One region of the Streptomyces sp. NPDC032721 genome, then DNA from elsewhere that is predicted to be linked to it. Evidence: riboswitches for the same ligand, from Rfam matches in the RefSeq annotation. Region 1 holds a riboswitch; each other region holds the start of a gene.
What was found. Region 1 has a riboswitch for cyclic di-AMP ahead of ACZ5PB_RS05835 (M23 family metallopeptidase). Riboswitches for the same ligand answer to the same signal wherever they lie in the genome.

Region 2: it holds a riboswitch for cyclic di-AMP, as region 1 does, so the genes downstream of both, ACZ5PB_RS00460 (M23 family metallopeptidase) here and ACZ5PB_RS05835 (M23 family metallopeptidase) in region 1, are expected to answer to the same signal.
Region 3: it holds a riboswitch for cyclic di-AMP, as region 1 does, so the genes downstream of both, ACZ5PB_RS16385 (transglycosylase family protein) here and ACZ5PB_RS05835 (M23 family metallopeptidase) in region 1, are expected to answer to the same signal.
Region 4: it holds a riboswitch for cyclic di-AMP, as region 1 does, so the genes downstream of both, ACZ5PB_RS34930 (M23 family metallopeptidase) here and ACZ5PB_RS05835 (M23 family metallopeptidase) in region 1, are expected to answer to the same signal.

Annotation. Positions count from the first base shown of each region.
Region 1 covers NZ_JBVIMX010000001.1:1,355,302-1,360,736, forward strand. Annotated here, with positions in the region: gene ACZ5PB_RS05825 (HPr family phosphocarrier protein) at 12-293, shown strand; gene ACZ5PB_RS05830 (GntR family transcriptional regulator) at 453-1,112, opposite strand; gene ACZ5PB_RS05835 (M23 family metallopeptidase) at 1,325-2,119, opposite strand; cyclic di-AMP (ydaO/yuaA leader) riboswitch at 2,134-2,302, opposite strand; gene ACZ5PB_RS05840 (M16 family metallopeptidase) at 2,540-3,907, opposite strand; gene ACZ5PB_RS05845 (M16 family metallopeptidase) at 3,934-5,274, opposite strand.
Region 2 covers NZ_JBVIMX010000001.1:104,462-109,896, forward strand. Annotated here, with positions in the region: gene ACZ5PB_RS00455 (SGNH/GDSL hydrolase family protein) at 1-753, opposite strand, end outside; gene ACZ5PB_RS00460 (M23 family metallopeptidase) at 998-2,065, opposite strand; cyclic di-AMP (ydaO/yuaA leader) riboswitch at 2,070-2,248, opposite strand; gene ACZ5PB_RS00465 (tyrosine-protein phosphatase) at 2,686-3,510, shown strand; gene ACZ5PB_RS00470 (DUF6126 family protein) at 3,521-3,781, opposite strand; gene ACZ5PB_RS00475 (helix-turn-helix domain-containing protein) at 3,783-4,403, opposite strand; gene ACZ5PB_RS00480 (aspartate aminotransferase family protein) at 4,464-5,435, opposite strand, start outside.
Region 3 covers NZ_JBVIMX010000007.1:64,713-70,147, reverse strand. Annotated here, with positions in the region: gene ACZ5PB_RS16390 (transglycosylase family protein) at 1-1,011, shown strand, start outside; cyclic di-AMP (ydaO/yuaA leader) riboswitch at 1,311-1,507, shown strand; gene ACZ5PB_RS16385 (transglycosylase family protein) at 1,510-2,208, shown strand; gene eno (phosphopyruvate hydratase) at 2,551-3,837, shown strand; gene ACZ5PB_RS16375 (FtsB family cell division protein) at 4,002-4,478, shown strand; gene ACZ5PB_RS16370 (DUF501 domain-containing protein) at 4,583-5,119, shown strand; gene ACZ5PB_RS16365 (Ppx/GppA phosphatase family protein) at 5,116-5,435, shown strand, end outside.
Region 4 covers NZ_JBVIMX010000021.1:147,340-152,774, forward strand. Annotated here, with positions in the region: gene ACZ5PB_RS34915 (NAD(P)H-binding protein) at 1-477, shown strand, start outside; tRNA gene ACZ5PB_RS34920 (tRNA-Met) at 579-652, shown strand; gene ACZ5PB_RS34925 (PP2C family protein-serine/threonine phosphatase) at 836-2,041, shown strand; cyclic di-AMP (ydaO/yuaA leader) riboswitch at 2,382-2,515, shown strand; gene ACZ5PB_RS34930 (M23 family metallopeptidase) at 2,527-3,843, shown strand; gene ACZ5PB_RS34935 (PrsW family intramembrane metalloprotease) at 3,963-5,384, opposite strand.

The DNA of each region.
Region 1 (5,435 bases):
AGGGCTACACCATGGTTGAGCGCCGCGTCACCGTCGGCTGGGCCGAGGGCCTGCACGCCCGCCCCGCCTCCATCTTCGTCCGCGCCGTCACGGCCACCGGCGTCCCCGTCACCATCACCAAGGCGGGCGGCAACCCGGTCAACGCCGCCTCGATGCTGGCGCTGCTGGGTCTGGGTGCGCAGGGCGGCGAGGAGATCGTGCTGGCGTCCGAGGCGGAGGGCGCGGACGCCGCCCTGGACCGTCTGGCGAAGCTGGTCGCCGAGGGCCTGGACGAGCTCCCCGAGACCGTCTGACCCTCACGACCCAAAAGGTCGCGCCCGTACGGGCGAATTCGCACGAAAGCCGCGGTCCCCTAATCCGGGGGCCGCGGCTTTCGTCATTTCCTCATGGCATCGGCACTCAGGTAATTCACGCAGGAAGTTTTCTGTACGGCCCGTTCTACGGCCCTTTTGTTAATTCCGGCCGCTCGTCAGGTTTACGGCGTGTTGCGGAATCCTCATGCGGTACGAGGCCACCGCCCGCTCCGCATGCTGCGCGGTCAGCGCCCTGGCCCGCTCGGCATCCCGGCGGGCCACCGCGTCCACGATCGCGCCGTGCTCGGCCCACCGCTCGGCGGGGCGGGCGGGCCGTTCGGCGACGTACATCCAGGCGGTCTTGTGCTTCAGCTGGGTGAGCAGCGTGATCAGTCCGGGGCTGGCGGAGGCCTGGGCGAGCGTCTCGTGGAACCACCCGCCCAGTGCGGTCAGATCCTCCCCGTCCGCCCGCCTGGACCGCTCCTGCCCCAGCCTGACCAGCCCGCGGAGCACCTTGAGGTGCGCCTCGCTGCGCCGCAGGGCTGCCCGCGCCGCGCCCAGGGGCTCCAGCAGGGTGCGTACCTCCAGGAGGTCGGCGGCCTCCTGCGCGGTCGGCTCGGCGACGCAGGCGCCCGCGTGCCTGCGGGTGGTAACGAAGCCCTCGGACTCCAGCGTGCGCAGCGCCTCGCGGACCGGGACGCGCGAGACGCCGTACCGGCGGGCCAGTACCTCCTCGGTCAGCCGGCTGCCGCGCGGCAGCACCCCGGACACGATGTCGTCGCGGATCGCCGTACACACCGAATGCGCGGGAATGCGCATGCCCGACCCTCCGTCCGTTCTGCTGCGGCTTTCCCGGAACTGTATTGCAGCGGACGGGAATTGCGGGCGGCGAGCGGAAATTCATGGCCGAATTTTGGCCCTTGAAGGCCACCTGGAAGTCCCCCGGAGGAGAAAACGGCGGGAATGCGCGGGAACGCGGGAACGCCGAAGGCCCCGGCTCACGGAGAGCCGGGGCCTTCGGGGAATCCTGGTCAGACGCTGACGCCGTGGCCGCGCAGGTACGCGACCGGGTCGATGTCCGAGCCGTACTCGGGGGAGGTACGGGCCTCGAAGTGCAGGTGCGGTCCCGTGGAGTTGCCCGTGGAGCCGGAGAGGCCTATCTGCTCGCCGGGGGTCACGGACTGGCCGACGGAGACGCCGATCGAGGACAGGTGGCCGTACTGGGTGTACGAGCCGTCGTTCATCTTGATCACGATGTTGTTGCCGTACGCGCCGCCCCAGCCGGCCTCGACGACCGTGCCCGAGCCGACGGCGACGACGGAGCTGCCGGAGGAGGCGTGGAAGTCGACGCCGGAGTGGCTGCCGGAGGACCACATGGCGCCACCGGACTTGTAGCTGGTGGAGACGTACGAACCGGCGACCGGCAGCTGGAAGGTGTTGAGGCGCTTGCGCTCGGCCTCGCGGGCGGCGCGCTCGCGCTCCTCCCGCTCCTTCTTGATCTTCGCCTCGGCCTTGCGCTTGGCCTCCGCCTTGCGGGCCTCCGCGGCCTTCCGCTCGGCCTCGGCCTTCTCGTAGGCCTGCTTCTGCGCGGCGGCCTGGGCCTCGATCTTGTCGCTGAGGTTCTCCGTCACGGAGTCCTCCAGGACGACGGCACGGAGGGCGCCGGTGTCTTCTGCGGCCAGGTCCTGCTCGGCGGCGATGGCCTGCGGGGCCAGCGTTCCGATGACACCGGTCGTGGTGAGGGCGGCGACTCCGGCGAACTTCGCGCTCCTGCGCGACAGTACGGAGGGACGACGGTGCTTCCCGGCGGCACGGGTGAACGCCATGAAGTGGCTGTTTCCTTTCCTTCCTTCTCGCCTACCGGGTTAGCTGACGGGTTCGGAGCAGGAAGGTCTCCTACGGGCCCCACCGGCCCGTGAAGGGCGATGGCGTCCGATTCACCCCAGGGACGTAAGTGGGTCCCCGGCTCCCCAGGCTCGCGCCTGACGGGGACTCGGCGATGACTGCCCGGTGCCGCGGTTGCGGCGCTCTCTGACGGACAGCCGGACCGACGCTAAGCGGCCCTTCTTTCAATCACCAAACAGAGACGGGATTTTGTAATGCAGCCCACACGGCAGACACGCAACCTCCGCATCAAAACGGACATAAGGGAGGACCCCGACGACTCACCCGTCATCGGGGTCCCACTTGCCCTGCTTTGCACCGCTGTTCGAGCAGCAGGCGCGACCGTCAGCCGGTGACGACCGTCAGCCGCTGACGACCGTGACCTCGCCGATGCCGAGCGCGCGGACCGGGTCCTCGATCTGCGCGGCGTCGCCGACCAGCACGGTGACCAGCTTGTCCACCGGGAAGGCGTTCACGACGGCCGCGGTGGCCTCCACGGTGCCGGTCTGCGCGAGCCTGGCGTACAGCTGGGCCTGGAAGTCGTCGGGCAGCTCCTGCTCGACCTGGTCGGCCAGCGTCGCCGCGACGGCCGCCGCCGTCTCGTACTTGAGCGGGGCGACGCCCACCAGGTTCTGCACGGCGACGTCGCGCTCGGCGTCGGTGAGACCCTCGGCGGCCAGCGTCCGCAGGACCTTCCAGAGGTCCTCCAGGGCGGGCCCGGTCGATTCGGTGTCCACGGAGCCGCTGATGGCCAGCAGGGCGGCGCCGCGGCCGTCGTCGGCGGAGCGCAGCACCTGGCCGAAGGCGCGTACCCCGTAGGTGTAGCCCTTCTCCTCGCGCAGGACGCGGTCCAGGCGGGAGGTGAGGGTGCCGCCCAGGCAGTACGTACCGAGGACCTGGGCGGGCCAGACGCGGTCGTGCCGGTCGGCGCCGATGCGGCCGATCAGCAGCTGCGTCTGCACCGCACCGGGGCGGTCCACGATGACGACCCGTCCGGTGTCGTCGGCCGTGACGGCCGTCATGGGGCGCGGCTCGGCGGTGTTGCCGGTCCACTCCCCCAGGGTGTCCGCCAGGACGGCGTCCAGGTCGGTGCCCTCCAGGTCACCGACGACGACGGCGGTGGCGGTGGCCGGGCGGACGTGCGTCTCGTAGAAGGCGCGCACGGCCGCGGAGTCGATGTTCTTCACCGTCTCCTCGGTGCCCTGGCGGGGGCGCGACATCCGCAGGGTGTCCGGGAAGAGCTCCTTGGAGAGCTGCTTGGCGGCCCGCCGGGACGGGTTGGCCGCCTCGTGCGGGATCTCGTCGAGCCGGTTGCGCACCAGGCGCTCGATCTCGCCGTCGCTGAACGCGGGGGCGCGCAGCGCGTCCGCGAGCAGTCCGAGCGCCTTCGGCAGCCTGCGCACCGGGACTTCGAGGGAGACCCGGACGCCGGGGTGGTCGGCGAACGCGTCGAAGGTGGCGCCGCAGCGCTCCAGCTCGGCGGCGAACTCCTCGGCGGTGTGCTTGTCGGTGCCCTCGGTGAAGGCGCGCGACATGATCGTGGCCACCCCGTCCAGGCCCTTGGGCTCGGCCTCCAGCGGGGCCTGGAGGAAGACCTCGACGGCGACCAGCTGCTGGCCGGGGCGGTGACAGCGCAGCAGGGTGATCCCGTTGGGCAGGGTGCCGCGCTCGGGGGCCGGGAAGGCCCACGGGGTCGCGGGGCCGGCCTGCGGCTGCGGGTGGAACTGCATTTCGCCGGTCACGGCTGCGGTCTCGGTCACTTCTCCGCCCCTTCCTGGTCTTCCTGTACGTCATCGGCGGCGGCGAGCGGTTCGTACACCAGCACCGCGCGGTTGTCGGGGCGCAGACGCGCCTGGGCGACGGCCCGGACCTCCTCCGCGGTGATGTCCAGCACCCGTCCGACGGCGGTCAGGGCGAGCTGCGGGTCGCCGAACAGGACGGCGTACCGGCAGAGTTCGTCGGCGCGGCCGGCCACCGTGCCCAGCCGGTCCAGCCATTCGCGCTCCAGCTGGGCCTGGGCCCGCTCCATCTCCTCGGCCGTCGGGCCCTCGGCGGCGAACCGCGCGAGCTCCTCGTCGACGGCCGCCTCGATCTGCGGAACCTCCACGCCGCCGGACGTCTTGACGTCCAGCCAGCCCAGCGAGGGCGCCCCGGACAGCCGCAGCAGGCCGAAGCCCGCGGCCACCGCCGTCTGGTCACGGCGGACCAGCCGGTTGTGCAGCCGGGAGGACTCGCCGCCGCCGAGGACGGTGAGCGCCAGGTCGGCGGCGTCCGCCTCGCGGGTGCCGTCGTGCGGCAGCCGGTAGGCGGCCATCAGCGCACGCGCCGGGACGTCCTCCTCGACGACCTCGCGCAGTTCGCCGCCGATGACGTCGGGCAGCGAGCCGTCGCGCGGCGGCTGCTTGCCGTCGTGCGAGGGGATGGAGCCGAAGTACTTCTCGACCCAGGCCAGCGTCGCCTCCGGGTCGATGTCGCCGACCACGGACAGCACCGCGTTGTTGGGCGCGTAGTACGTGCGGAAGAACGCGCGGGCGTCCTCCAGCGTGGCGGCGTCCAGGTCGGCCATGGAGCCGATGGGGGTGTGGTGGTAGGGGTGGCCCTCGGGGTACGAGAGGGCGGTGAGCTTCTCGAACGCGGTGCCGTAGGGCACGTTGTCGTACCGCTGGCGGCGCTCGTTCTTGACGACGTCGCGCTGGTTCTCCATGGACTCGTCGTCGAGCGCGGTGAGCAGCGAGCCCATCCGGTCGGCCTCCAGCCACAGGGCCAGTTCCAGCTGGTGCGCGGGCATCGTCTCGAAGTAGTTGGTGCGCTCGAAGCTGGTGGTGCCGTTGAGCGAACCGCCGGCGCCCTGCACCAGCTCGAAGTGCCCGTTGCCGTGCACCTGGGCGGAGCCCTGGAACATCAGGTGCTCGAAGAGGTGGGCCAGGCCCGTACGGCCCTTGACCTCGTGGCGCGAGCCGACGTCGTACCAGAGGCAGACCGCGGCGACCGGGGTCAGGTGGTCCTCGGAGAGGATCACCCGCAGACCGTTGGCAAGCCGGTGCTCGGTCGCTGTCAGGCCGCCGGAGCCGGCCTGCGTTGTGGCCGTGTGACCCATGGGCATGTACGTCCCTTCGATCGCGTATGAGACAAGTCCTGCAATTAAGTCCTGCCACTGTATGCAAGCGCACCGACAGTCCGCGAAGTTCCCGTTCCCCACACCCTTCTTGGGGAGCTCTCCCGAGGGGCCTCCGGGCCGGTACGGACGGGTCGCGGTCG
Region 2 (5,435 bases), 1.3 Mb from region 1:
GTCGCCGGAGCTCTCGCCGCGCAGCCGTCGTCCGATCCACGGTACGAGGTGCTCGCGCGCCCACTGGATGTTGTCGCGGCGCGCTTCGAGCGTGCCGCGCGGCGGCAGCACCGGCCACGGCTCGTCCGGATCGGCGGGGATCTCCAGGCCGAGCACCTGTCCGGCCCGCAGGGCGACCCGGGTGTGGCCCTCCGGCGAGAGGTGCAGCCGGTCGGAGTCCCAGGCGCGCCGGTCCTGCACGGACTTGAGCGACCACAGGTCGAGGACCGGGCAGTCGTACCTGTCGGCGATGGAGCGTACGTGCGCCGAGTAGGTGGCGACCTTGCCGCGCAGATGGCGCAGCACCGGGACGCCCCGGGTGTCGAAGCCGGTGGTGACCATGACCGTGCCGACGGCGTTGGTCAGGTCGGCGACGGCCTTCTCGAACCGTTCGGCCACGTCGTCGGGGTCGGTGCCGGGCCGGATGATGTCGTTGCCGCCCGCACAGAAGCTGACCAGGTCGGGGGCGAGTTCCCTGGCCCTGGGGACCTGGTCGGCCACGATCTGGTCGAGGAGTTTGCCCCGTACGGCAAGGTTCGCGTAACGGAAGGTGTGCTCGGGTACCCGGTCGTCCAGGAGGACGGCCAGCCGGTCGGCCCAGCCGAGGTACGCGCCGTCGGGCCCGGGGTCGCCGACCCCTTCGGTGAAGCTGTCCCCGATCGCCGCGTACGACCCGATGGTGCCTGCGCTGAATGATCTCGAATCGTCTGCCACGTCGACACATCCTTCACTTCCGCAAGTGACCTACGCCACCGTAGGGAGGGGGTGACGGAGGGTGAGATATGCCACCGGTCAAGATTCATTCAACCCGGAATACGCAGGGGGGCCTCGCGCCGCACGCGTTCCGCCCCCGTACCGGGCCGGTACGGGGGCGGAACGAAGGGGTGGCGGGCACGGGGCCGTACGGGTCAGTGCCCGTGCGACGGCCGGTGCGTCGGCCCGTACGCCGGCCCGTGCGTCAGAGCGAGACGCCCTTCTGGCGCAGGTAGCTCAGCGGGTCGACGTCCGAGCCGTAGCCGGGGCCGGTGCGGATCTCGAAGTGCAGGTGCGGCCCGGTGGAGTTGCCGGTGGAGCCGGAGTAGCCGATCTGCTGGCCGCCGGAGACGCTCTGGCCGGAGCGCACGTTCAGGGCGGACAGGTGGGCGTACTGCGAGTAGTGGCCGTCGTTGTGCCGGATGACGACCTCGTTGCCGTACGCGCCGCCCCATCCGGCGGAGACGACGGTGCCCGCGCCGACGGCCTTGACCGAGGTGCCGGAGGAGGCCCGGAAGTCGACGCCGGTGTGGTAACCGCTGGACCAGCTGCCGCCGGAGGCGCGGTACGAGGTGGAGACGCCGGACGGCACGGGCGCGGTGAAGCCGCTGCGCGAGCCCGAACCGCTGGACTGCCCACGGGGCTCGGTGCGCGACTCGGTGCGCTGCTCGGCCCGCTGTTCCTTGCGCTTCTCCGTACGCTGCTGGCGCTGCTCGGCCCGCTGCTCCTTGCGCTTCTCGGTGCGCTCGACGGCCTTGCGCTCGACGGGCGCGGACTTCTGTCCCGCACCGGCGGCCGGGGCGGCCGCGCCGCCGGGGGCCTTCGCGCCGATCGAGAGCTTCATGCCGGGGAGGATCAGCGACGGGTCGCCGCCGACCACGGTCCGGTTGTCCTCGTAGAGCTTCTGCCAGCCGCCGCGCACCTTCTCGGCCGCGGCGATCTTGGAGAGGTGGTCGCCGGTGACCACGGAGTACGTACGGGTGGCCTGGCGCGCGGAGTCGGCCTTGGGCGCGGACGCCGGGGCTGCCTTCGGGGCGGCCTCGGGCGCCGCCGTGCGCTGCTGCGGAATCTGGATCTGGGGGGCCTGCTGGGCCACGGACCGGGCCGCCTGGCCCGGTGCGGCGGCGGGGGCAGCTGCCGGTTCGGCGGCCTGCGCGCCGGTGGCGCCGATCAGCGGGAGGGCCAGTGCCGCACCGCCCGTACCGGCGGCGACGAAACCGCGGGTGAGCGAGGAACTGGGCTTCGGTCGGCGGTGCTTACCCTTTGCAGGCATGACGGATTCCTCTCCGGCGCCTGCGAGGTGAGCTGTCGGGTTCGGGCTGGAGATGCCCGGTCGCGCTCTCGTCGAGCGCGGCTTCACCCCAAGCCGTTCCGGTCGACTCGCGTCTTCCGGTGCCGGCGTACTACCTGGGTCCCCCGCTCCTGCCACACGAAGAAATATGGGTGCGGATGGCCGGGCGGTGGCAGGATTCGGCGGTCCACCCGGGTTGACGGTGAACGTAAGCGAGTGGAGGCCGCCGGAACAAGCCGTTCCCTTCTTCTCCTTCCCGCGAGCACCTCATCTCCATGATTTTCACGTCGCCCCACAACTGCCCCGCTGCCCGTTTTCCGTACCTGGCCTGCCATTTGACGCCTCGGCAGCAGGGGCGCCACGGCTCCCTATGATCCTGCTCACTCCGCACCCGGACCTCGCCCACGCAAAAGCCTCAGCATTCACCAAAGCACTCAATTCGGTCGGACGACGCCGGTCCGTCCGGCCCCCGAAGCCCTCAAGTGCCGCACAAATCCCCATTAGTTGCCCGAGGTATCCATGTCGGGCCATGTCGTATCGTCGAAACGCGCCCTCGTCGGCCATCGCGACCGGCGACACCGAACGACCCTTGAGGAGCACTCGTGACCCAGCAGGTGCCGCAGGTCCCCGCCCCGTCGTCGTCCGCCGATGCGGAGCCCGAGCTCGCCGGGGTACGGAACTTCCGTGACGTGGGCGGCCTGCCGACCGACGACGGGCGGCTGACCCGGTACGGACGGCTGTTCCGCAGCGGCCACCTGGCGCACGCCACCGGCCCCGACACCGAGTTCTTCAACTCCCTGGGCCTGCACACGATCTTCGACTTCCGCAACGCCGCCGACCAGAAGCTGGAAGGCCCGGACGTCGCGCTCACCGGCGTGCGGAACGTGAACATACCGCTCAGCGACCCGGCCGACGGGACGGAGTTCTGGCGGATGGTGCGCGACGGGAGCATGGACCAGCTGCGGGAGATCCTCGACGACGGCAAGGCCGCCCGCCGGATGACCGAGTCGTACCGCCGGATGATCGAGGAGCGGACCGCCGAGCACAGCCGGGTGCTGCACGCGCTCGCCGAGGACAGCGTCCCCGCACTGATGCACTGCGCGGCGGGCAAGGACCGCGCGGGTCTGGCCATCGCGGTGACGCTGCTCGCGGTGGGGGTCCGGCGGGAGGCGATCACCGCCGACTACCTCAAGTCGAACGACCCGCACCGCCGCTACAAGGTCCGCCGCAGCAGCACGTCCCCCGAGGCGATGAACGACGAGGTGATGGGCCTGCTCGCGCCGCTCTTCGACGCCCGCGTGGAATACCTCGACGCGGCGTTCACCGGCATCGAGGAGATCTGGGGCGACACGGAGACGTACCTGACCCAGGGCCTGCGCCTCTCCCCCGCCACCCGTGAGGCGCTGCGCGAGCGCCTCACCTCGTGACCCCTCGCGCTCAGCCCTCGCCGCCCAGCGTGAAGAGCAGGTAGATGAAGGCCGCGAAGACGTGCCCGACGGCGACATAGAGGAAGACCCGGAGGACCAGGCCGCGCGGGGCCCGGTCCTCCACGAAGCCGAGCACCCCGGTCGACCGGCCGGCACCGTCGTTCCAGTCGGCCTTCTTGCCGTCACCGGCCGTCTCGGAGCGGGCCATCTCGTCGGCGGCCCTGGCGATCGCGGCCATCGCGGCGTTCTGTGACTCGGTGAGCTCCGCCATCTCATGACTCCTGGGGCAGGCAGAGACCGGCAGCGGTGCTCTGCATCAGTGTGTGGACGAAAAGCAGCTCGGCCCCGCCCGGGTTCACCGCGGTGATCCGGTGCGGCGTGAGCGAGTCGAAGTGGGCACTGTCGCCCGCGTCCAGGAGGTGGACGCTCTCCCCCAGGACCAGCCGCAGCCGCCCTTCCAGGACGTACAGCCATTCCTCCCCGGGATGGACCCGCACCAGATCCTGCTGCGCCGCGTGCGGAACGTGCACCCGCAGCGCCTGCATGGCCCGTCCGGAACCGCCCGCCTGCCGGTACGTCCAGCCGTCGGCCTCGCGCGCGCTCATGTCGCCCGCCCGCAGGACGGCGTCGCGCTCGCCGGTGGTCTCCCCCAGTACGTCGGAAACGGTCGTACCGTAGATACGTGCGAGGGCCAGCAGCATCGGCAGCGACGGCTGGCGCTGTCCGGTCTCCAGCCGGGAGAGGTGCGCGGGGGAGAGTCCCGCGCGGCGGGCCGCGGCCTCCAGCGTGAAACCGCTGTTGCGGCGGAGTTCCCGCAGGTGGGGGGCGACCGAAGGCAGCTCGTCGGCACTTCCGCCGGAGCCGTCGGCCGCCTCTTCGAGGCGTGGCGTCATACCTACATTGGGCCAGACGGATTGCCTCAGAGGCAAATCACTTGCCTCTGAGGCAAAAAGTCACCGGTTGAGGACCGCCTGCTTCACCAGCGTCCTGCTGAAGTCCCACATCAGGCCCCCGCCGGTGTGCGCGTCGTCCATCACCGCGGTGAAGGCCGCGACGAAGCGGTCGACCTCCGCCTCCCCCACCGTCAGCGGCGGAATCAGCTTGATCACTTCGAGGTGGTCGCCGGAGACCTGGGTGAGGATCCGGTGCTTCTGCAGCAGCGGTACGACGACCATCTGCGCGAAGAGCCCCTTGCGCGCGGCCTGCAGCATGGTCCACCGGCCGCGCAGCTTGAGCGACTGTGGGCGGCCGAACTCGATACCGATCATGAGTCCGCGTCCGCGCACGTCGTGCAGCAGCTCGTACCTGCCGATCAGCTCGGAGAGCCGCGCCTTGAGCAGGTCGCCGGTCCGCCGGGCGTTGGCGACGACGTTCTCGTCCTCCATCACGGCGAGGACCGCGAGCCCGGCCGCCATGGCCTGGGCGTTCGACCCGAAGCTGGCGGAGTGGACCAGCACCCGGTCCATCGACGAGTACACCTTCTTGAAGATCCAGTCCTTGCCGAGCGTCGCCCCGACGGGTACGTAGCCGCCGGAGAGCGCCTTGGCGACGCAGACCAGGTCGGGCTCCACCCCGTCCTCGTGCTGGTACGCGTAGAAGTCCCCGGTCCTCCCGAGCCCGGTCTGCACCTCGTCGGCGATCAGGAGTGCCTTGTGCCGGTGCAGCAGCTCCTGGGCGGCGCGCAGGAATCCGGGCGGGCTCTCGTGCACCCCCTTGCCCTGGATCGGCTCGACGACGAAACCGGCCACGTCGCCGCGGAGCAACTCCCGTTCCAGCGCGGCCAGATCACCCATCTCGATCGCGGTGTCGGGCAGCAGCGGCGCGAACCCGTCCCTGAACCCGCTCTCGCCGTTGACCGACAGGGATCCGGTGGTCAGCCCGTGGAAGGCGTGCGAGCAGTACAGGACGCGCGGTTTGCCGGTGGC
Region 3 (5,435 bases), on a different contig from region 1:
AACGGGTACTACGGCGGGCTCCAGTTCTCGCAGGAGAAGTGGGACCAGTACGGGGGCGGCGCGTACGCGTCGCGTCCCGACCTCGCCAGTCGTTCGCAGCAGATCAGGATCGCGGACAAGGTGCTGGCGGCCGAAGGGCCGCAGGCGTGGCCCAGTTGTGCCGTCATATCCGGGCTCGCGCCGGGCGGTGGGGCCGGCTCCGGTTCCGCTTCCGGCGGAGGGTCGGGTTCCGGCGGGGTGGACGCCGCCGATCCCGGTACGGGGTCCAAGGACCCGTCCGCACCCGCGGCGGGGTCCGCGCGACCCGGCACGCCGGACGGCGGGCAGAGCGCGCGGCCGGACGAGTCGACCGGCCCCGCGCAGTCGACCATCCCGGCCAAGCCCATCGAGCCGGCCCAGCCGGTCCAGCCGACCCCCAGCACCAGCGTGTCGCCGAGCACGGGCGCCGACGCGGGCACGGGCGCCACCCCGAGCACCGACCCGGCCACCGGCACCGACCCGGCCGCCACCCCCGGCACCGACCCGAGCGCCGACCCCTCGGTGCCCGGCACCATTCCGAGCACGCCCCTCCCCGGCACGCCCCTCCCGAGCACCCCCGCCCCCGGCACCCCCGCCCCCGACCCCACCGCCTCCGCCGGCGGCGACGCCGCCCGGGGCGACGGCAACGGCAGCGGCAAGCACCGGGGCACCCCCGCCCCCGAGAACTCCCTTCCCGGTACGGACGGTTCGGCGAGCCCCTCCGAGGGCCCCGCCACCGACCCCACCGCCCCGCCCGCGACGGACGACCGCGAGTCCGGACGGCACGCCTCCCGAGGGGGCGGCAAGTCCCCTGCGGGGCCCGTCGTCGAGGACACGTACACCGTGCGTCCCGGTGACAACCTCTGGCACATCGCCGACGAGGCGAAGCTGCCCGGCGGGTGGCCGGCGCTCTACGAGGCCAACCGGACCGAGCTGGGCGACGACCCGGACCTCATCCGCCCTGGCCAGCACCTCGAACTGGGCGAGAAATAGCCACCCGGCAACCCGGAAACCGTCACAAAACACGGGTAGTTCAGGGGTGAATGTCCGGTTCTGCGCGAGTGAGACATGAGTCTCTTCGCCCCAACTGGCGTGTCGCTGCCGGGAGCTCCTGCTGCGCCCCTTCTGACCTGCGTAAACGAGGGTTGGAGGAGGGCAAGGAGGGGTGAGATGTCCCCGATGTGCCTCTTTGAACATCGGGGACTCCTGTGTTTACGGTCGTCCTCGCTCGCCACCGGTGAGCACCGGTACCCGTCACGCCGAATCCTGCCGACGGGGCCCGGGAGCAGTCGTCGCGTAAAGCGCCGTAGGCAGGAGCGGGGGACCCAAGGTAAGTGCCGGGCCCGGACGTTGAGAGACGTACGGAAACGGCTAGGGGTGAAGTCGCCGAGCGGAACGCAGTCATGACGGATGCGGACCGGGAAAGCGACCGGGCGAACTCACAGCCCGAACCCGACAGCTCACCTCGAAGGCGTCGGTGAGGAGATATCCATGTCGCTTTTCAGCAAGGGCAAGCACCGCCGTCCGTCCAAGGCCACCCGCGTCGCCGCCTACGCCGGCGTCGCCGGTGTCGCGGTAGCCGCCCCGCTGATGGGGGCCTCCACGGCCTCCGCCGCCTCCGTCGACACCTGGGACGCCGTCGCCCAGTGCGAGTCGGGCGGCAACTGGTCCATCAACACCGGCAACGGCTACTACGGCGGTCTGCAGTTCTCGCAGTCCTCCTGGGCCGCCGCGGGCGGCACCCAGTACGCCCCGCGCGCCGACCAGGCCTCCAAGGGCCAGCAGATAGCCACCGCCGAGAAGCTGCTCGACATGCAGGGCCCGGGTGCCTGGGCCTGCGCGGGCGCCGGCAACCTGAGCAACGACGGTGTCGACCCGGGCGTCAGCACCGGCTCGGGCTCCGCCAAGCAGTCCGCCCCGAAGGTGGAGAAGAAGCGCGAAGAGGCGCCCGCTTCCCGCAGCGAGACCCGCCAGGCCCCCAAGGTCGAGGTCCCCAAGGTCGAGTCCAAGGCCGGCGGCCAGATCAAGAAGGGTGACGGCGAGTACAGGGTCAAGTCCGGCGACACTCTCTCGAAGATCGCCGAGGCCAAGGGCGTCAAGGGCGGCTGGCAGCACCTCGCAGACCTGAATGAGGACGTCGTTTCCAACGCCGACCTCATCTACCCGGGTCAGCAGCTCCACCTGAGCTGACCCCCGTGGGGGCGGCGGCCCACCCCCGCCGACCCCCATGCCGGACCCCGGCCAGGCGCGACTTCCCCCCGTACGCGCCCGGCCGGGGTCTTTTACGTCCACCGATACGCAGGGGTACGCACGCCTTACGTACAAAAGGTGAACGCAGGGATCACGGACAGTGAGAAGTCAGTAGGTCCTTCGTCCTGTATTACAGGCATTCGGGCATCTTTTCGTCCCACGGGACGGTCGATCGGCTGGCCGATGGCTCCGGTCCGGTTAGGCTCTTGTCGCAAGGCCGAAAGCGACCCTGCACCGTGCGCCCCCAGCGGCGCCTCCCCAAGCGTCACATCCCATAAGGAGATGCTCGTGCCGTCCATCGACGTCGTCGTAGCCCGGGAAATCCTGGACTCCCGAGGCAACCCCACGGTCGAGGTCGAGGTCGGCCTCGACGACGGCAGCACGGGTCGTGCTGCTGTCCCGTCCGGCGCCTCCACCGGTGCCTTCGAAGCCATCGAGCTTCGTGACGGTGACCCCAACCGCTACATGGGCAAGGGTGTCGAGAAGGCCGTCCTCGCCGTCATCGAGCAGATCGGCCCGGAGCTCGTCGGCTACGACGCGACCGAGCAGCGCCTGATCGACCAGGCGATGTTCGACCTCGACGCCACCGAGAACAAGGGCTCGCTGGGCGCCAACGCCATCCTGGGCGTCTCCCTCGCCGTCGCGCACGCCGCGTCCGAGGCCAGCGACCTGCCGCTGTTCCGCTACCTCGGCGGTCCGAACGCGCACCTGCTGCCCGTCCCGATGATGAACATCCTCAACGGTGGGTCGCACGCCGACTCCAACGTCGACATCCAGGAGTTCATGATCGCCCCGATCGGCGCGGAGTCCTTCTCCGAGGCCCTTCGCTGGGGTGCCGAGGTCTACCACACCCTCAAGAAGGTGCTGAAGACCAAGGGCCTGTCCACCGGCCTCGGTGACGAGGGCGGCTTCGCCCCGAACCTGGAGTCCAACCGCGCCGCGCTCGACCTCATCGTCGAGGCCATCAAGCAGGCCGGTTACATCCCCGGCGAGCAGATCGCGCTCGCGCTCGACGTCGCCGCCTCCGAGTTCTACAAGGACGGCAAGTACGAGTTCGAGGGCAAGTCCCGCTCGGCCGCCGAGATGACCGAGTACTACGAGGAGCTCGTCTCCGCGTACCCGATGGTCTCCATCGAGGACCCGCTGTACGAGGACGACTGGGCGGGCTGGGCGGTCCTCACCGGCAAGCTGGGCTCCAAGGTCCAGATCGTCGGCGACGACCTCTTCGTCACCAACCCGGAGCGCCTGGCCCGCGGCATCGAGGAGAACTCCGCGAACGCCCTGCTCGTCAAGGTCAACCAGATCGGCTCGCTCACCGAGACGCTGGACGCCGTCGAGCTCGCCCAGCGCAACGGCTTCAAGTGCATGATGAGCCACCGCAGCGGCGAGACCGAGGACGTCACCATCGCCGACCTCGCGGTCGCGGTGAACTGCGGCCAGATCAAGACCGGCGCCCCGGCCCGCTCGGACCGCGTCGCCAAGTACAACCAGCTGCTGCGCATCGAGGAGATCCTCGACGACGCCGCGGTGTACGCCGGCCGCTCGGCGTTCCCCCGCTTCAAGGGCTGAACCAGTCAAGGCCGGACCAGTCGAGGCTGAACCAGTCGAGGAGCGATCACCTCCAGAGCTGATCGCTCCTCGTAGCCCCGGCCGGCAGGCCAGTCGTCCCTACGTCCCCGGCCACGGTCCCGTACCGTGTCCGGGGACGTAGGCGCGTGACGGGGAGGCGGCAAGTGGCAGGCAAGGACCGGTTCTCCACGACGACCAGGCTGCGGCTGCTCGGCGAGCAGACCGCCGCCCGGGTCTACCGCTCCCAGACCCGCCGTCAGGCCCGCCGCTCCCGGCTCACCGGCCGGGCGGCCCTGCTGGTCCTGGTGATGTGCACGCTGGTGGTCGCCCTCGCGTACCCGATACGGCAGTACTTCTCCCAGCGCACCGAGATCGCCGAGACCGAGCAGGCCAAGAACGAGGCCGAGCGCCGGGTCGAGCAGCTGCGCGACGCCAAGGCCAGGCTCCAGGACGACGCGTACATCGTGCGGCTCTCCCGCGAGCACCTTCACTACGTGAAGCCCGGCGAGACCGGCTTCACGGTGTACGACCCCGAGGCGGGCGGCGCCACCCGCCGCCCCGGCGAGGGCGACGCGGCCGACCAGCCCTGGTACTCGAACGTGTGGGGCGGCGTCGACGAGGCCGACCGGCAGGAGCCGTAACCGGGCCCGGCACGCACCCACCCGCACCCGTACGGACCTCCCCGGCCCCTCGGGGGCAGCAGCAGAACCCGTAGAACCTCGCAGACACACGACAGAAGGCACGCATGGACACCCCGCCCCCGACCACGCCCCGCACCGAGCCCACCGAGAGGGACATCGAGGCGTTCAAGCTCCAGCTGGGCCGCCCGCCGCGCGGGCTGCGCGCCATCGCGCACCGCTGCCCCTGCGGCAACCCGGACGTGGTCGAGACGGCCCCTCGGCTGGAGGACGGCACGCCGTTTCCCACGCTGTACTACATGACCTGTCCCAGGGCGACGGGCGCGATCGGCACCCTTGAGGGCTCCGGCCTGATGAAGGAGATGCAGGCGCGGCTCGCCACCGACCCCGAGCTGGCGGACACCTACCGGGCCGCGCACGAGGACTACCTCAAGCGGCGCGACGCCATCGAGGAGCTGGTGGGCTTCCCGAGCGCCGGCGGGATGCCCGACCGGGTGAAGTGCCTGCACGTGCTGGTGGGCCACTCGCTGGTCGCAGGACCCGGCGTGAACCCGTTCGGCGACGAGGCCCTCGCGCTGCTGCCCGAGTGGTGGGCCAAGGGCGCGTGCGTGACGCCCTGCGCGGACGCGGAGGCCGCCAAGTGACCCGGGTCGCCGCCATCGACTGCGGTACGAACTCCATCCGCCTGCTGGTCGCCGACGCCGACCCGGCGACGGGTGAACTCGTCGACCTGGACCGGCGGATGACCATCGTCCGGCTCGGCCAGGGCGTGGACCGGACCGGGCGCCTGGCCCCGGAGGCGCTGGAGCGCACCTTCGCCGCCTGCCGCGAGTACGCGGAGATCATCAAGTCGCTCGGGGCCGAGAAGGTCCGCTTCGTGGCGACCTCCGCGTCCCGCGACGCGGAGAACCGCGACGAGTTCGTCAGCGGGGTGCTGGAGATCCTGGGCGTCGAGCCCGA
Region 4 (5,435 bases), on a different contig from region 1:
GCGCTGCCGCACACCTTCCTGCGCCCGGACGCCTTCGCGAGCAACTCCCTCGGCTGGAGCCACCCCATCGGGCAGTCGCTGCCGGTGGCCCTCGCGTACCCGGACGCGCAGATCGCGCCCATCCATCCCTCGGACATCACCGACATCGCCGTCGACGCGCTGACCGGAGGTGCCGTCGCGGGCCGGGCGGTCGAGCTGACCGGCGCCGAGTCGCTGTCCTTCCGCGAGCAACTGGCCGTCGTCGCCGAGGAGACCGGGCGCGAGGTCACCGTCGAGCAGATCGGCCGCGCCGAGGCCGCGGCGCAGATGGGGCAGTACATGCCGGAGCGGCTCGTGGGCGCGCTGCTCGACCTGTGGGAGGCCGCGCAGGACGGCCCCGCGAAGATCGCCGACACCACCGAGAGCCTGCTCGGCCGGCCGGCGCGCAGCTATCGGCAGTGGGTGCGGGAGAACGTGGGGGCCTTCGGCGGGCGGTGATCGGAGGGGTGGTCGGTGAGGTGATCGGAGAGGGGGTCGGGGAGGTGGTCGGAAAAGTGGTCGGGGGAGCTGCTCGGATGGCGTAGGGTTGTGTTCACCGACGCGGGGTGGAGCAGCTCGGTAGCTCGCTGGGCTCATAACCCAGAGGTCGCAGGTTCAAATCCTGTCCCCGCTACTGAAGAAGTAGCAGTAGGTCTGAGGCCCGGAACTCGATTGAGTTCCGGGCCTCAGGCGTTTCCGGAGACGGAGTACGGAAGTACGGAGTGCGGCGCGGGCCGTCCCCCACATGGCCGATGCCGATTCGCCCTGCGGCGCGGCTCCGGCAAGCCTGTGTGGGGAGCGGTACCGTCCGCACCCGGTGCGGACCTGGGCAGGAGAGCAGACGGTGGCGGGGTACGGGCGCGGGATCGACGAGGTCGTGGGCGGGGTGGACCCCTCCGGGCAGAAGGGCCGCAAGAGCAGGCGGTTCGTACGGGCGCTGCCGGCGCTGATGGTCGTCGGTGGGGTCGTCTTCGACACGCTCACTCCGCCCGGCTTCACCGCGTCCCCGCTCTTCGCGGCGGCCCCGCTGGTCGCCGCCCCCTTCTTCGGGCTGGCCGCCACCGTGCTGACGGTGATCGCGTCCGCACTGGCGGTGACGGGGCTGCGCATCCGTGACGACTCGTTGCTGGTGGTGCTGTCGGTGACCGAGCTGGTGACGGTGATGACGGTGGGTGCGCTGGCCGTCTTCATCAACAGGGTCGTACGCCGTGGCGACCGGCGGCTCGCGTCGGTCCGCGTCATCGCCGAGGCCGCCCAGCGGGCCGTCGTACCCACACCGCCGGAGCGCATCGGCGGGCTCCAGATCGCGGCGCGTTACGAGGCCGCCGAGGCGGACGCGTTCATCGGCGGCGACCTCTTCGCGGTGCAGGACACGCCCCACGGGGTGCGGCTGGTCGTGGGTGACGTACGGGGCAAGGGACTTGAGGCCGTCGAGGCGGTCGCCGTGGTGGTGGGCGCGTTCCGGGAGGTGGCCGAGACGGAGAGCACGCTGGAGGGCGTCGCGCAGCGGCTGGAGCGGGCGCTGGCGCGCGAGGGCACGCGGCGGGACGGGCTGGACGCGATGGAGGGGTTCACGACGGCGGTGCTCGCCGAGATCCCGCGCGGCGAGGGCGTCGTACGCCTGGTGAACCGGGGGCACCCCGAGCCGCTGCTGCTGTTCGCCGACGGCGAGGTGGAGGTACTGACGCCGGAGGAGTTCGCGCTGCCGCTGGGGATGGGGGACCTGGGGAACTGGCCGGACCGGGCCCGGGAGTTCGCGTTCCCCGGCGGGTCGACGCTGCTCTTCTACACGGACGGGCTCTCCGAGGCGCGGAACGCCGAAGGGGTCTTCTACGACCCGGCCCTGCGGCTGCGGCGCTCGCTCTTCTCCGGCCCGGAGGCCGTGCTGGAGGCGGTGACGAGTGACGTACGGGTGCACACGGGCGGCAAGCAGACGGACGACATGGCGCTGCTCGCGGTGGGGCGGCCGGGGGAGGGGCAGCCGGAGAGGCGGCGGACCGTGGAGATCGTGAAACGGCCGTGAGGCCGACGGCTGCGGAGCTGTCGGGCCGTGGGAGTTGCCGAGCCGCGGATCCGAGGTGACTACGGGTTGTCACGGGGCGTGCGCGAAGGAGCGCGCTCCGCATAACAATTGACGATCTATCAGTTGTGGAGAGTTTGCACGCACGGGAACGGGTGTGGCCGAAGGGGTGTCAAGGGGTCTTTGGGTCGCCCTACTTGATGGGCATTTGGGAGTGATGTCCTGGCCATCGGTGCGTGCGCTGCGTTAACGATCAACAGGAACGGCTTGGAATTCCACTTGTGTGTCTATTAACGTTCGATAACGCAGCGCGGTCGTCCCAGCCGTCGTCAGAGACGGCGCCGTGCGGCGTGCGCCGAATTCCGTGAGGAAACCGGGGAACCACCAATTGGGGTGAATCGGGCCGAACCTGGCTCGTAGGAGACCTTCCTGCTCCGAACCCGTCAGCTAACCCGGTAGGCGAGAAGGAAGGAAAGGAGCGCGCCTCCGTGGCGTCCAACAGGCCTGCCCCCGAAGCCCCCACAGCCCCCGCTTTCTCGTACGGGGCGTACGGCGTCCCGAACGACACCGACGGGCCGGAGGGCAACGCTTACGGCGCCTCCTACGGCAGCGGCTACGACAACAACGGCTACGGCAGCGGTCACAGCAGCGGCTACGAGAGTGGTCCCGCCGCCACCGCGACGATGCCCGCCGTGCAGACGGTCCCGCAGCAGCGCGCCGGATTCGTGGACTTCGAGGGTCCCGCCGCGTCGACCGAGGAGTGGAACCCCACCGAGGATTCCGTCGTTCCGGTCCGCGGCAAGCACCGGGTGGCCAAGCAGCGCGGCTCCCTGGCCCGCAGCTCCACCGTGCTGGGTGTCGGCGTGATCGCAGCCGTCGGCGCCGGTGGCATCGCCACCGCGCAGGACAAGCCCGCCGTCTCCATATCCCTGCCCGACCAGATCACCGAGTCGCTCGACTCCCTCGCCGACTCCCTGCCGGACGCCAAGTCCCTGCCGGGTGTCGGCGCCCTGGTGTCGGGCTCCGGGTCCGACTCCGGCTCCGAGGAGGGTTCCGGCGAGGAGCTGATGGCAGCCGCGGCTCCGGCGGCTGCTCCGGCCGCCGCCGGTGACCAGGCCGGTGCCGGTACGGGTGCCGCTGCCGGGCAGCCGACCGGGGCGGGCGAGAGCCTGCGCGCCCGCATCCTCCAGCAGGCCGAGCAGCAGCGCTCCGCCGCCGACGAGGCGGTCCAGGAGGCGGCCCGCGCCCAGGCGGTCAAGGACGCAGCCGCCGAGGCGAAGAAGCAGCGCGACGAGGCCCACGCCAAGGCCGAGAAGGCTGCCCGCGAGAAGGCCGAGGCCGAGGAGAAGGCCAGGGCGGAGGCAGCGGCGAAGGCCGAGGCCGAGCGGCTCGCCAAGCTGGCCGCCAGCTACTCGCTGCCGACCTCGGGGTACTACCTCAGCGCCACCTTCGGACAGTCCGGCTCGATGTGGTCCTCCGGGCAGCACACGGGTCTCGACTTCGCCGCTGGGGCCGGTACGCCGGTCAAGGCCGTGCACGGTGCGACCGTCAAGTCCGCGAACTACTCCGGCAGTTACGGCTACCGCATCGTCATCGAGCTCTCCGACGGCACCGAGGTCTGGTACTGCCACCTCTCGCAGATGAACGTCTCGCCCGGCGAGAAGGTCACCACCGGCGAGGTCATCGGCAACGTCGGCGCCACCGGCAACGTGTCCGGCGCGCACCTGCACCTGGAGGTGCACACCCCGGGCGGCGACGGCATCGACCCGGCGGCCTGGCTGCGCGACAAGGGCCTGACGGTCTGACGGCCTGACGCTCCGCCCCCCCGCGTACTCCCGAACTCCGGCAGTCCTGGCGCTCACCCCCCGACGCCAGGGCTGCCGGTTCGCGTTTCAGGACAGCCCGGACGGAGGCGTCGGTCGCCTCAGCGCTTGTACGGGTTGTACGCCGCCGCGTACGCCGGGTGGTACGGCGGCGGCAGCATCCGTATTCGCCCGGTCACCTGGGCCGCGTACACCAGCGCGGGCCCCGCGATCCGCTTGCGCCGCCAGAGCTCTTCCAGCAGCTCCCGCTCCCGGGCGGTGAATTCGGCGGCGGCCCCCGGCGTCGGTACGCCGCGTCGCGCGCGGTAGCGGAGGAACGCGAGCGCGGTGGCGAACCCCTCGTACTCGGAGACGGCGCGGGCGGCGGCCGGGCCGTACGACCGGGCCGCGTACCCCTGCGCCAGCGAGCGGGCCCGCATCGAGGACAGGGCGAGCGGCTCGGCCGGGTCCAGCCAGCCGGCGGCGGCGTACGAGGGAAGCTCGGCGCCGAGCAGCCGCAGTTCGCGCTGCCGGGTCCAGATCGCCAGCCAGGTCAGGAACGCGAACACCGGCACCATGAACAGCCCGTACACCGCGTAGAAGCCGAGCGGGCCGAAGGACGCCGATCCGTTCCACAGGGCGTGCATGCCCATCGCGAGCAGCAGGCCCAGCACAGGCAGCGCGATCCGGCGGATCCGCACCCAGGCACGGGCCCGGCCCCGGCGCGCGGGGGCGAGCGCGACCAGGCCGAAGCCGATGCCGGTCAGCACCGTGAACAGCGGGTGCGCGAACGGCGACATGATCACCCGGACGAAGAAGGTGCCCGCGGTCACCGAGCCGAGACCGGAGAAGCCGTACGCCTGGTCCTCGCCGAAGGCATTGCCCAGATAGAGGATGTTCTCGGTGAAGGCGAAGCCGGTCGCGGTGAAGCCCGCGATGACGACGCCGTCGACGATCCCCGTGAAGTGCCGTCTGCGGAACAGGAAGATCAGCAGGATCGCCACGGCCTTCGCGCTCTCCTCGACGACCGGTGCGACGACGGTCGCCCCCAGTGTGTCCGCCCCGTCGGGGTCCGCGGTGGCCACGGCTATCCACTGCACGGCAAAGCTGTTGGCGGTGATCGCGACGAGCGCGGCCGCGCAGGAACCCCAGGTGAACGCGAAGACCAGGTTCCGCCACGGCCCCGGCTCGACCCGGTCCAGCCAGCGGAACGCCAGCACCAGCAACGGCACGGGGAAGACCGCGAGGCCGAGCCCGACCAGGAACCCCCGGGTACCGGTCTGTTCCCGCACGAGAGCGAGCAGGACCAGCCCGGACAGGGCGAGCAGCACGATCAGCGTCGTGGCCCGCACCGCTTTGCTGCGCCAGAGGCGGCTGGCGCGCAGCCGGTGGAGCCACCGGCCCGGGAACGTACGTCGCGGCCCGTCCTGCCAGGGCGCGGGCGCCGGCAGCGCGGTGTCGGGCCACGGCCCGGGTCCCCCGGGCGCGTGGTCCGGTACCGGCGGGGCCGGGTGCGGAGGCGGGGCTTCGTACGTCTCGTACATCCAACGACCCTAACGACTGCCACTGACAGCCGCGATGCCCTGTGGACACAG